4 regions of the Marinomonas sp. ABL3_031 genome follow, and region 4 is predicted to be linked to each of the others. Evidence: predicted binding sites of a transcription regulator. Region 4 holds the regulator's gene; each other region holds the start of a gene.
The links. Region 4 encodes LexA, which represses DNA repair genes until DNA is damaged. Its sites were predicted from a motif close to TACTGTNTANNTANACAGTA; they were not measured.
Positions count from the first base shown of each region.

Region 1 (3,177 bases), on a different contig from region 4:
TCATCTTTTATTTCAATGTCCGACACCAAAGTGGCTGCCAATTTCTCAAATTGTGAATGATTTAAGGTGTAAATTGGGTGTTTATCAAAATATTGACGCAGCACCCGTTCCACTCGGTCTTGCAAAGAACCTAGCGTCGAGCGGATGATTTTTTCATTAAAACGGGAGCCTTTGATGGCAACTTGTGTGAGTCGTGGTGCCACTAAAAAAAGATCTTTATCTTGAATACGTATACCTGCCTCAAAGTCAGGATTGACTTGCATGGTTAATGAAAAGCTCTGTCCAAACGCCGACACTTCACCGGTTAAATCACACATCAAGGCGATCGCAATCACACCACCATCACGTTCAAGAAAGTCGATGTCTGCTTGTTTAATGGCTAGATTTAATGCGACTGCTTGACCCTCTTCCGCCAATTCAAAGCGAGTATTTTGCGCACTTTCTATTTGCTTGGCGAGATCATCATTAATTTTCGTTTCACTGATGCGAAAACTATTGCAACCGCTCAAAGTGAGGCTCAGTAATGTTAATAACGCAAGATATAAAGATTGTCTATTCAATCTCATGAGGTCTCCTAATTCGGCTTCTGTGTTAAAAATGCTTGGCGTTTATCAAACCAAAAACGCATAAAGTCTTCCGTTACTTTTTGTTCTATTTCCACCGCCTCATCGGTTGGGCAAAACAAAGAAACCGTAAAGATATTAAAGCCTTCTGCCGTAGTGGTAATACGAACACGAGGCTCTGGACCCGAAATATTAATATCAAGGCGCTTTTCGATCAGGCTGTTATAACGAATGGCCACCTCATGAAAATGCTCGCTATACTCACGGATTTTGCCAATGATTTGCTCCTTGATCTCAAATAAATTTACTTCATCTGATTGCCTGGAAATAGAAAAAGTATGAGTCACATAACGACGCATGTAATTAAGGTTTTGCACCGTGTGAATCAATAGCACACTGTTTGGCACAACGGTTGTTCTGCCGGTATAAGCGTAGCTGCCACCTTTTAAATCCACTTCAAACAAAGTAGTGGATAACCAATCACTGTCCGTCACTTCACCTTCAAAATTCGCAACCTTAATCCAATCTCCTACTTGATAAGGCCGTGTACTCGCGCGGTAAAACGCCCCCACGATACAAGCAATAAATTCTTTTGTGGCAATGACTAATGCCACCATAAAAGCAGCAATGGAAATGGCAATGTTTTGCAGTTCAGATGACCATATGAGGATCAGACCCACAACAAATAAAAAATTAAAGGAATTGTCTGCCGCATTGATCCTTTGACGTTTTTTATCATGATCAATATGTTGGTTAAGACGAATGGCGCGCTTTGTATAGCGGCGAATAAAATAGACCAGTAAGATTAGGGCCAAAGTAAGAACCAGTTCTACATGATCTGTAATAATGGAAACATCCCATTGAGAATAATCGAAAGGCATAAAGAGTCACTTCTGTGTGAAAGTCGATACCTTAACAATCATTCTTTGCAACAACAATTCATTCACTACGACAACAATAAAGTCTAGACAAGATAAAAAATTATACTGTATATTTATACAGCATAATTTTTGTGAGGTGACTTATGTCCGTCATTATTAAATACGTCGTAGAACGCCATGGAATCGAAAAAATGACCTTTACTTCAAAAGCCGAAGCCGATGCGTACGATAAACTTCTCGATAGTGCTGAGGCACTCATGGAGATTCTCAGTCATAGCCAGCTTGTTGAAGACGATCAGCTGAAAGAAACAATAGCTATGTACTTAGCAGAACACAAAAACAGTGTCATTGATGCACTTGGCCCAAAAAAGAAAACGACCAGCAAAAAGAAGAACACCCCCAGTCCACAAACGGAACTGGCTCTCAATAAAACGCCCAAAACACCCAGCACAGACTTAGAAGACTTGGTGATAGAAACCGATGAAGAACAAGTCTATCAAGAAGAAGCCATCGCCGATCCATTTGATGACGACAACTTTGATGAGAGCCACGCTGCTTAGGATTTATTATCACTCGCAGTCTTAATCTTTTCCTCAACAGGGTAAGTCGTGCTAACAAATTCCGTTGTACGACTTTTTATCACACGTCATTTCTGATGCCTTGTGAATAGAAATTATTCCAAAAAAAGAAAAACATTTAGTCCTATTTGTTATATGTGGCATAAAAAAGGATTAAATGAGGACTATTTTGTTCACATTTCAACCAATTTAGTCAATAATGATGCACAATGTCGTTTATTCTTTAGGATAAAGAAATGCAGTTTCTCGTCATTTTATTCTTCGCAGCGCTCTTCAGTTTGTCTTCCATGTATTACATCTATACCTACCGTGGCAATATTCGCTATGCCAATTGGACAGAGTACTTTCGTAAAGGCTGGCCCATTTTTGCGCCACTGAATTGTCTTTTGTATCTGTTTTCTTATAAGAAAGTGAAACAACCTATTATCGATACGCTACAGTTCAAAGAGCTAGATGAATTACGCGATAATTGGGAAGTGATTCGAGACGAAGCTCTCGCTTTACAACAGCAAGGGGATTTAGAAGACATCAATCAACCGGGCTCAGACGCATACTATGATGTCGGGTTCAGAACCTTCCACAAGTACGGTTGGCGTAAGTTTTATCTTAAATGGTATGGCTACACTCACACATCAGCACAAACCATGTGTCCGAAAACAACGGAAATTCTCAGCCGAATCAAAAACATCAACGGCGCCATGTTTGCTTACATGCCAGCTAACTCTGAACTGACTCGTCACCTTGACCCTGTGGCTTGTTCCTTGCGCTATCACTTGGGTCTTCAGACTCCTAATTCTAAAGACTGCTTTATCAATGTGGATGGCCAAGAGTACGCTTGGCAAGATGGTAAAGACTTGTTATTTGATGAAACCTACTTACATTTTGTCAAAAACAACACTGAAGAAAGCCGTTTGATTTTGATGTGTGATTTTGATCGCCCAGTGAATCTGTTCGGAAAATTGATCAATTTCTGCTACAAGATTTTAATGAAGGCGTCATTGGTACCTAACACCTCAGAAGATAAAAGCGGATTAGCGAACAAAGTATTTAAAACTGTGACGCCTATGCTGCAGCGCAGTAAAGAATTGAAGAAAACCAATCGCAAAGCCTACAAGCGTCTAAAATACACAGTAAACACTTTATTACTCTTGGTTA
Region 1 covers NZ_JBSWYU010000001.1:336,421-339,597, reverse strand. The annotation lists gene ACXAH2_RS01665 (DUF1439 domain-containing protein) at 1-566, opposite strand, end outside; gene ACXAH2_RS01660 (mechanosensitive ion channel family protein) at 575-1,444, opposite strand; gene ACXAH2_RS01655 (YebG family protein) at 1,588-2,004, shown strand; gene ACXAH2_RS01650 (aspartyl/asparaginyl beta-hydroxylase domain-containing protein) at 2,259-3,177, shown strand, end outside.
Region 1: ACXAH2_RS01655 (YebG family protein) is a predicted target of LexA. The motif match lies at 1,548-1,567, and genes of this name have one in related genera.

Region 2 (3,177 bases), on a different contig from region 4:
TCTGGAGCTGGATTCTAAGACCGCTTGTTTAATAGCTTGTTGAGTGGCTCGATAACGCGCGTCGGTGATGTCATTATCATAAATAATAGCTTCACCGACGGCGTCAATGGTAACCGCAAAGCTGGCGCTAGAGAGACTCAATAAAACATAACTGAGTAGTATGTTAAAGAATGGCAATCGCATTATTCAATACTATAGAAATTCGTCGTAGGAGTAGAGCTTTGTACATTGATGGCACGATAACCTGGTTGAACTTGACAGTTTGGGTCGTTTGCTACGTTATCTGATGAAACGCATTGACGGAAGTTTTCTTGTAAGGCCATTTCAACCACGGTTTCAAAGGTGCCGTCTTCATGCTCTCTTTGTGAAACCACTTTGGCTCCAACCAAATAAGCGTCAACATAAGTACGTAACTCATCGTTTTGGATGACCATATTGCTCAAAGAGCTGGAGCCATCAATTTTCAAACCGTAAACACGTTCAGAAAGATTTCGATAAGCGTCCAACATAGAACTACGCAAGGTCATGATTCGAGCTTGTGATTTGGTCAGACGCTTATTGGTCGTTAGGGCAGCATAACCTGTTGCTGTTACTACGATGGGTTCTTGTTTGATAACAGCGATGGTGTTGTTGGCGTTCAGTGCGCCAGCAGTAGCAGCTGGTGTGTAATTGGTTGTCGTGCCATCACCACCAATTTGGTTACCATTACAAGGCGCTATAGACGTACAGGTACCTGAGTTGGCCACACCTTGTTGATTATAGGTTTGACAGCCAGTGATAAGGATTGCTCCTGCAGTAATCAACAGAATTTGAGTGAAATGTGTCATGGTGGTGCCCTTTGTGTGCGATTCTCATCTCTTTATTGTCGACCCTGTATTACTTTTCTAAAGTGCTCGGTAGGACGACAAAGCCATACCCCTGAGTTTCACACATAAATGAAGTACTTCATCAGAGATATTGTTCCAATGCCTAAAATGTAAACTATTTTATGTGCTAGCGTCTATTTTAAACGTCTTTAATAAGTAATTTTCTTTGTTTTATATAACAAAAATGCCGCTATACAATATTGGAGTGCTTTTTTGTTTACCTCTTGACTCGTTAATAACGACTATAAAGTTTATCAATTCTTATCTGTATGGTTGGAAAATTTACAATTGAGAAGGCTAATAAGTTGATATATACTGTTTTTATATACAGTATTTTGGTCTTGATACATGTCTTACTCGGCACGCAAAATCATTCACATAGATGCAGATTGTTTTTATGCTGCAATAGAGATGCGTGATGATCCTTCTTTGCGAGATCGTCCCCTGGCGATAGGCGGTTCTTCTGAAAGGCGTAGTGTGTTATCGACAGCCAATTATCCCGCCCGAGCTTTTGGTGTTCGTTCCGCCATGCCTGTGGCAATCGCAAAACGCTTGTGTCCTGATTTATTGATTTTACCTGGGCGCATGGCAGCTTATCGCTTAGCCTCCCAGCAAATGCACGAAATTTTTCGTCGTTATACCCAATTAATCGAACCTTTGTCTTTGGATGAAGCCTATTTGGATGTAACGGATTCGGAGTTATTGCAGGGCAGTGCGACATTGATTGCGAAAGAAATTCGTAAACAAATTTATACCAAGGTAGGTATTACGGTATCTGCTGGAGTGGCGACGAATAAATTTATTGCGAAAGTGGCCAGCGATTGGGATAAGCCAGATGGTTTAACTTTGGTCTCGCCGGATGATCAAGACGAATTTGTTGCCAACATTCCAGTTAAATGCATTTCAGGTATTGGTAAAGTGGCGCAAGACAAATTAGCCGCTTTGGATGTTTTTACCTGTGCCGATCTGCAAAAGGTCGACTTTGCTTTGTTGCAAAAACGTTTTGGTAGCATGGCGTTTCGTTTGTCTCAGTTTGCAAAAGGTATTGATGAGCGACCAGTGCAGGTTTCAAGAGAGCGAAAAAGCATTTCTGTGGAGCATACTTTTTCTGAGGATCTAAAAGGACTTCATACTTGTCGATCTGTTTTGCCAGAGTTATTGAACAGTTTACGCAAGCGTATGCAAGGGCGAGGTTATGAGTCGCGTTTGCATAAATATTACCTCAAGCTTAAGTTTGATGATTTTAAGCAAACCACCATAGAGCAGCCTATTCAAAAGAAATTATCAGATGAGGTTTTTATTGCTTTACTAGAACAGGCTTATGCGAGAGTGCAGCGGCCAGTGCGGTTAATTGGAGTAGGCTTTCGTTTGGTTAATCCTGCACCAGCGCAATTGCTATTGCCTTTTGATTGATTGTTGCGGTTAAAAAATGAATAATTTCATCTTTCTCTGTCTATAATCATAACTCGGAAACAAAGCGGATTCTTGTTTTGTTTCACTCTGTTGTTGGAGGTATTGATTATGTGGAAGCAAGATAGACGTTCAGACATTGATCGTTCGAATTTGCCCGACCCCTTATCTCATCGCTTGAGATTTGAAGTGGAGCAGACGCTTCATAGTTTATACGCTGAAGCTGATTTGGCTGATCAAATTGACTCTTTGTATCTGCCTTTTGCGAATTGGTTAAGCAGCAAATTGGGTAAGAGAGAGGAGCCATTAATACTTGGACTATCTGGGCCTCAGGGGTGTGGAAAAACCACCTTTGCCAATGTGGTCAGCAGGATTTTGATTAAAGGGTTTGAATTAAATGCTGTGGTCATCAGTCTGGATGATTTGTATAGCAGTCGACAAGATCGTTTGAAATTCGCCGCACAACATTCCCCTTTATTTAAGGTACGAGGGGTGCCAGGTACCCATGATGTGGATTTAGCAATCAGTTTATTTGAACGGGCAAAGCAGCTTAAAGATGGTGAGGTCATGAAATTTCCCCGTTTTGATAAATCCATTGATGATAGGAAAGCGGTGCATTTATGGCAGGAAGTGCAGGGGCCAATAGACGTCATTTTATTTGAAGGTTGGTGTGTTGGCTCCCCAGTAATGAAACAGGATTTAACTTCGCCAATTAATGCCTTAGAGCAAGAGAAAGATGTTGATGGCATTTGGCGAAATAAGGTGAATGACTTGTTGGCGGATGATTACCAGCCTCTTTTTAATATGATTGATTTGATAGTGTGGATGCAGGCTCCAAATTACGATGTGGTGTATGAATGGCGTAATAAGCAAGAGCGTTTATTGGAAGCGCATTTGTATG
Region 2 covers NZ_JBSWYU010000015.1:3,539-6,715, forward strand. The annotation lists gene ACXAH2_RS14875 (flagellar assembly protein T N-terminal domain-containing protein) at 1-183, opposite strand, end outside; gene ACXAH2_RS14880 (LPP20 family lipoprotein) at 183-827, opposite strand; gene dinB (DNA polymerase IV) at 1,215-2,279, shown strand; gene ACXAH2_RS14890 (hypothetical protein) at 2,388-3,177, shown strand, end outside.
Region 2: dinB (DNA polymerase IV) is a predicted target of LexA. The motif match lies at 1,180-1,199, and genes of this name have one in related genera.

Region 3 (3,177 bases), on a different contig from region 4:
CAATGAATATAAGAGCAATAGCGAAGGGTGCCGCTGTAAGGTGGCGTTCTTTGTGAGCAATGGAAGGGCTTAAACTTTTAGGGTTTAAGCCCTTTTTCTTTATTGAGCAGTAGGCCCAAGGCGGTTTGATTCTGATGATGCTCTATCTTACTTAAACGGCGCCTTATTGCTGTTGAACGTTATTGCTGTTGAACGTTATTGCTGTTGAACGTTATTGCAGTTGAACGTTGCTGAGCATCTCTCGGGCGTGAGCTAGGGTTTGTTCGGTTAGCTCAATGCCACCCAGTAAGCGTGCAATCTCTTGCGTGCGATCTTGTTCCTTTAATATTTCAACCTGCGAAGAAGTGGCTTCATTAGCGACTTTTTTACTGACACGTAAATGCTGATGACCTTGCGCCGCCACTTGCGCTAAGTGAGTAACCGAGAAGACTTGCCCGCGTTGGCCCACTGAGCGCAACATACGACCCACCACTTCAGCAATACCGCCACTGATGCCCACATCCACTTCGTCAAATACCAGAGTGGGAATGGTAGAGGTATGCGCTGTTACCACTTGAATGCCCAAGCTGATACGTGACAATTCACCACCCGACGCGACCTTGCGTAAGGCTTGCGCTGGTTGGCCTGGGTTGGAAGCGATCATGTATTCTATGTCCTCAAAGCCATTGGCGGTCACTTGATTGAGTGGTTGGCATTGAATATAGAAGCGGGCGTGAGGCATGCCTAAGCCGTGTATTTGTTCTTCGACCTTCTTCGCCAATTCGTCTTTAGTGACAATGCGCTTTTCGGTAAGTGTGGTGGCTAGCGCGGTAAGTTGCTCGTAGGCTTGCTCTTCCTTTTCCTTCAAGGCTTCCAAACTTTCTTCGCCACCTTTTAGTTGCGCCAGTTCGGCTTCCACACTTTCACGCAAAGCAATTAACGCCTCAGGTAAGCACTTGTGGCGACGAGCCGTGTCGTAAATCTCGGATAAACGACTCTCAATGGCGGTTAAACGCTCTGGATCTTGCTCAAGCGTGTCTTGGTAGTGGCGCAGACTGTCTGTGGCTTCTTGAGCTTGAATCAAAGCCGCATTCATCATTTCCAATGCGCCTTCGAGGGCTTGAGTTTGCGGGTTGATTTGACTGGCGCTGTTGATGGCCTGATTCAATAAAGAGCAAATGCTGCCTTCTTCATTATCCGCCAATACATTACTGGCTTGGTAAGCCTTCATTTGTGAATCGGCAATATTGGATAAAAAGGTCTGCTCTTGCTCTAAGGATTCGATTTCCCCGGCTTTCAGATCCAGCTGTTCTAGCTCTTGCGCTTGGTAAGATAGTAATTGCACCTTGGCTTCTTGCTCGGCGGACTGATTTTGCTTGGCAAAGAGTTCGTCTTTCAGCTGGCGCCAAACAGCATATTGCTGTTGTACTTGTTTGCTGAGGTCCGTGAGCTGACCATATTCATCCAACTGCTGGCGTTGCGCGTGTTTCTTTAATAAAGACTGATGCTCGTGCTGACCATGAATATCAACCAGCTGACTGCCAACTTCTTTTAAATCGCTCAAGGTACATGGGCGGCCATTGATGTAGGCTTTGGAACGACCTTCCTTACTGATAACACGACGCAATATGCAGTGCTGGTCTTGTTCCAAATCTCTTTCTTCAAGCCATGCTTGCACATCAGGGTAAAGCTGAATGTCGAAACTGGCGCTAATGTCGGCTTTTTTCTCTCCGTGGCGCACCACACCGGCATCGGTTCTGTCACCCAAACACAAGGACAAAGCGTCCACCATGATGGATTTACCGGCCCCCGTTTCACCGGAAATGACTGTCATGCCTTGCTTAAACTCAAGCTCTAAGGACTCCACAATAGCAAAATTGGATATTGCGATGCTGGTTAGCATAATTGGCTCCACAAAGAGAAAATTTTTATATGGTTATTTATACAGTATTTGTTTGTTTTTTGACAAGTGGTGCCATAACAATTAATCACCATAAATTTTATGCGGTTTTAGTATTGAAAGGTCAAAAGCTGTCCCCATATACCCAGCACAGAGAAAGAGAGTTTCTGTTATTTGGAGTTAAAAGATGAGTGATCAGCAAAAAAATCCTAACCAAGAGGCGGAGCAAGATTTGCAAAATGAAGCGCAAACAGAAGCAGTAGAAGAACTGCTGGAGCCAGAAGCGGAAGTATTAGAAGCCGAAGCGGATGATGAGCTTGCTAAAGCATTGGAAGAGGTAGCCCAGTATAAAGAAGCGGCGCTGCGTGCCCAAGCGGACGCGCAAAACGTTCGTCGCCGTGCGGAACAGGACGTTGAGAAAGCGCATAAGTTTGGCTTAGAGAAATTTGCCAAAGCCATCGTGAATGTGGCGGATAACTTAGAGCGTGCCCTTGCTTCGGCGACCGACACAGAGGAAACCGACCCAGTACGTGAAGGGGTAGAATTGACCCTGAAAGATTTGCTTGAAACCCTTGGTCGTTTTGACATCAAAGCCGTTGATCCTCATGGCGAACCGTTCAATCCAGACTTGCATCAGGCGATGACTATGGTGCCAAACCCTGAGTTGGAACCCAACACTGTGATGGACGTTGTGCAAAAAGGTTATACCTTGCACGGTCGTCTGTTGAGACCTGCAATGGTAGTGGTTTCAAGCGCTGCATAAAAAACGTCATTTTTTTGACACTGGACGCTTGAAAAGTGTTTAAGCGTACCCAAATACAGAATTAACTTTGTTACAAACGAATTTATTGGAGAAACAAACGATGGGTAAAATCATTGGTATCGACTTAGGGACAACTAACTCTTGTGTAGCTGTTCTTGATGGTGAAAAAGCACGTGTAATTGAAAACGCTGAGGGTGATCGTACAACGCCTTCCATCGTTGCTTTTGCAGACGATGGTGAAGTGCTAGTAGGTCAGTCAGCAAAACGACAAGCGGTTACGAACCCAGCGAACACCTTGTTTGCCGTTAAACGTTTGATCGGTCGTCGTTTCCAAGATGATGTGGTACAGAAAGACATTTCTATGGTGCCTTACAAAATCATCTCTGCTGAAAACGGTGATGCTTGGGTAGAAATCAAAGGCGACAAGAAAGCGCCACCACAGATTTCTGCTGAAGTCCTAAAGAAAATGAAGAAAACTGCAGAAGACTACCTAGGTGAGTCTGTGACAGAAGCGGTTATCACTGTGCCTGCTTAC
Region 3 covers NZ_JBSWYU010000004.1:35,556-38,732, forward strand. The annotation lists gene recN (DNA repair protein RecN) at 212-1,882, opposite strand; gene grpE (nucleotide exchange factor GrpE) at 2,067-2,642, shown strand; gene dnaK (molecular chaperone DnaK) at 2,743-3,177, shown strand, end outside.
Region 3: recN (DNA repair protein RecN) is a predicted target of LexA. The motif match lies at 1,910-1,929, and genes of this name have one in related genera.

Region 4 (3,177 bases):
ACCTGTGGTCGCCCTATGCAGATCCGTACCGCCAGTACGGGGGTCTTCATGTCTTGTTCTGGTTACGCTTTACCACCAAAGGAGCGTTGTAAGGCGACGATTAACCTGATTCGCGGTGATGAGGCGGTTGCGGTTGATGATGAAGAAGGCGAATCTAAGGCATTGATCAATAAACATCGCTGTAAGATTTGTGGTTCAGCGATGGACAGCTACTTGATGGATGAGCATCGTAAACTGCATGTTTGTGGTAATAACCCTTCGTGTCCAGGCTATGAAGTGGAAGAGGGCAGCTTCAAAATTAAAGGTTACGATGGCCCTGTCATTGAGTGTGATAAATGTTCTTCTGAAATGCAGCTAAAAACTGGCCGCTTTGGTAAGTATTTTGGTTGTACCAATGAAGAGTGTAAAAACACCCGTAAGCTATTAAAGAATGGTGAAGTGGCGCCGCCGAAAATGGATCCTGTCCCTATGCCGGACTTGGCTTGTCAAAAAGTGGAAGACCACTATGTATTGCGCGATGGTGCAACGGGGTTATTTCTTGCGGCCAGTCAGTTTCCTCGTAAGCGTGAAACTCGCGCACCTTATGTGAAAGAGTTATTGCCGTACATGGATCAGATTGACCCTAAATATCACTTCTTTGCCGCTGCGCCAGTGAAGGATTCAGAAGGGCGTCCGACTCTAATTCGTTACAGTCGTAAAACCAAAGAGCAATACATAATGACGGAAACCGAAGAAGGCAAGCCAACTGGATGGAAGGCGTTCTATGATGGTGGTAAATGGAAGATTGAAGAGGGCAAGAAGAAAAAATGAGTCTTGCCAGTAGTGCCAGTACTACCAATCAAAGGTTAGACGCGGCGCGTCGCCTTATACAATTAGCCCAGTCAAGTGAAGAAACTTGGCTGGTCTCGAGTTTAGAAAGTTCCGCCATGTTTCAATTGCGCAGTGCCTTAAACGGTTTGTTGCAGGAGGTGAAATTGGCTTATCGTTTAACAGGCAAGCTAGATGCGTCTGGCTTATTGGCTGAGGCGCAAGCCAAACAATCTTTGGTGCCTGTGCTATTAGAGCTAAACGATTTGTTGCAGCAATCGTCTTCTTGGTGCAGTCAATTAATATCACTTTATCAGCAACAGCTTGATTGCCGTATGAATCAAAGCGCGGTTGATCGTACAAATTTGATTGGCGTGGGCAGTGATGACAGTGCATCATTAACTTTGTATTTGTCTAAGCTAACAGACTTGGTGTTACGTTTTAGAGAAGAATCCTCAGAGTATTAGTATGAAAGAATCTTACCTTGAAATTGTTGAGCTGGATAACGGCGACATTGTTTTGCGCCCAGCCAGTGGCAATGGCGAGGAAACAGAGCCGTTGGCGACCTTAAAAATCTCCGATAAAACCAAGTCTTACCTGCAAGACCGATATTTTGAATTGGCAAAATGCATGTTCCATGCGGGTATTGATTATGTCTATTCAGACGAATCAGTGATGGACGAAGGTGTAGAGTATCTAGAAGAAGATCTGCGTCCAAAAATTCTTCATTAGTCTGTTGTTAGAAAGAGATAGCGATAAAAAAAAGGTGGCCATGGCCACCTTTTTTTACAAGTTATTTAAGTGAGGAAGAGTTATAGACCCTGACGGATGACGCCCACAGATAAGCCTTCAATAGCAAACTCTTCGCTCTCTAAGTCTACTACTATGTCTTGATAATCCTCGTTTTCTGGAATCAGACGAACGATACGACCTTTTTGTTCAAAGCGTTTTACCGTCACTTCATCGCCAATTCTTGCCACCACAATTTGACCGTTACGGACGGTATTGGTTTTGTGTACCGCGAGCAAATCTCCTTCCATGATGCCGATGTTTTTCATACTGGTACCGGAGACGGATAAAAAGTAATCCGCTTTGGGGGAAAACATATTGGCTGGCACAGTAACATGAGTATCTATGTTTTCTTGTGCCAAGATAGGGTATCCTGCCGCCACTTTACCAATGACAGGTAGACCCAGATCGTCTTCTTGATTGGCACTTTCGTTTGATTCGATTAAGCGAATTCCACGAGAAGCGCCTGACAGCATTTCGATTGCACCTTTTTTGCAAAGGGCTTTTAGGTGTTCTTCTGCGGCATTGGGTGATTTGAAGCCAAGTCTATTCGCGATTTCCGCACGTGTTGGTGGGAATCCGGTTTCATTGATAAATTCGCGAATGGTATCGAGTACATCAGATTGTCTTTTGGTTAATTTAATCATGGCTTTTTCTGGTTGTTTATACAGTAACTGTTATTATATACAGCATTCTTAACGATTCTCAATAAAATAAATGCTTTCAGACGAATTAAAAAATAAAATCCAATCCGCTTACCGAAATATGCTGGATGCCAAATCTCATAAACCTCGGGTAGGACAGCGCCAAATGATAGGGGCAATTGCTCGCACTTTGGGAAACATTAAACAGGGCAGTGAAGGTGAGCGCTTAGGTGAAAAGCACGTTGCGGTAGTGGAAGCTGGTACGGGGACGGGTAAAACCTTGTCTTATTGTTTGGCTGCGATTCCGATTGCTAAGGCGCGAGGTGCTAAGCTCATTATCTCTACGGCAACTGTCGCATTGCAAGAGCAGATTTTGCACAAAGACCTGCCAGATATTTTGCAGCATACAGAAATAAGTTTTAAATACACATTGGCAAAGGGGCGAGGCCGCTATCTCTGCCTTAATAATCTGGAGGGGTATCTGAGTGCTGAAGAGCAAAGCATGGACGATATGTTCGCAGGTTTATTTGAACAGCATTTGCAATCGGATGATGTGAATACTCTCTTGTATCAGGAGATGGATGAGGCCCTAAGCAGAGGTAAATGGGATGGTGATAAGGATAATTGGGAAGGTATTATTCGCGAGCAAGATTGGCGCCGCTTGACCACAGATCACCAGCAATGTACCAACCGAAATTGTGCCAACTATTCAGCGTGTCCTTTTTTCAAAGCCCGTGCAGAAATTGAGGTGGCGGATGTGATTGTTGCCAACCACGATTTAGTCTTAGCAGATTTGTCCCTTGGTGGCGGTGCGATTTTGACGCCACCGAAAGAAACCATTTATGTGTTTGATGAAGGTCATCATTTACCCGATAAAGCCATTGGGCATTTTCGTCATGACGTTCGATTGCAACAAAGCATCAGTTGGCTTCGTCAG
Region 4 covers NZ_JBSWYU010000003.1:48,115-51,291, reverse strand. The annotation lists gene topA (type I DNA topoisomerase) at 1-810, shown strand, start outside; gene ACXAH2_RS04695 (DUF6586 family protein) at 807-1,274, shown strand; gene ACXAH2_RS04690 (hypothetical protein) at 1,276-1,539, shown strand; gene lexA (transcriptional repressor LexA) at 1,620-2,243, opposite strand; gene dinG (ATP-dependent DNA helicase DinG) at 2,314-3,177, shown strand, end outside.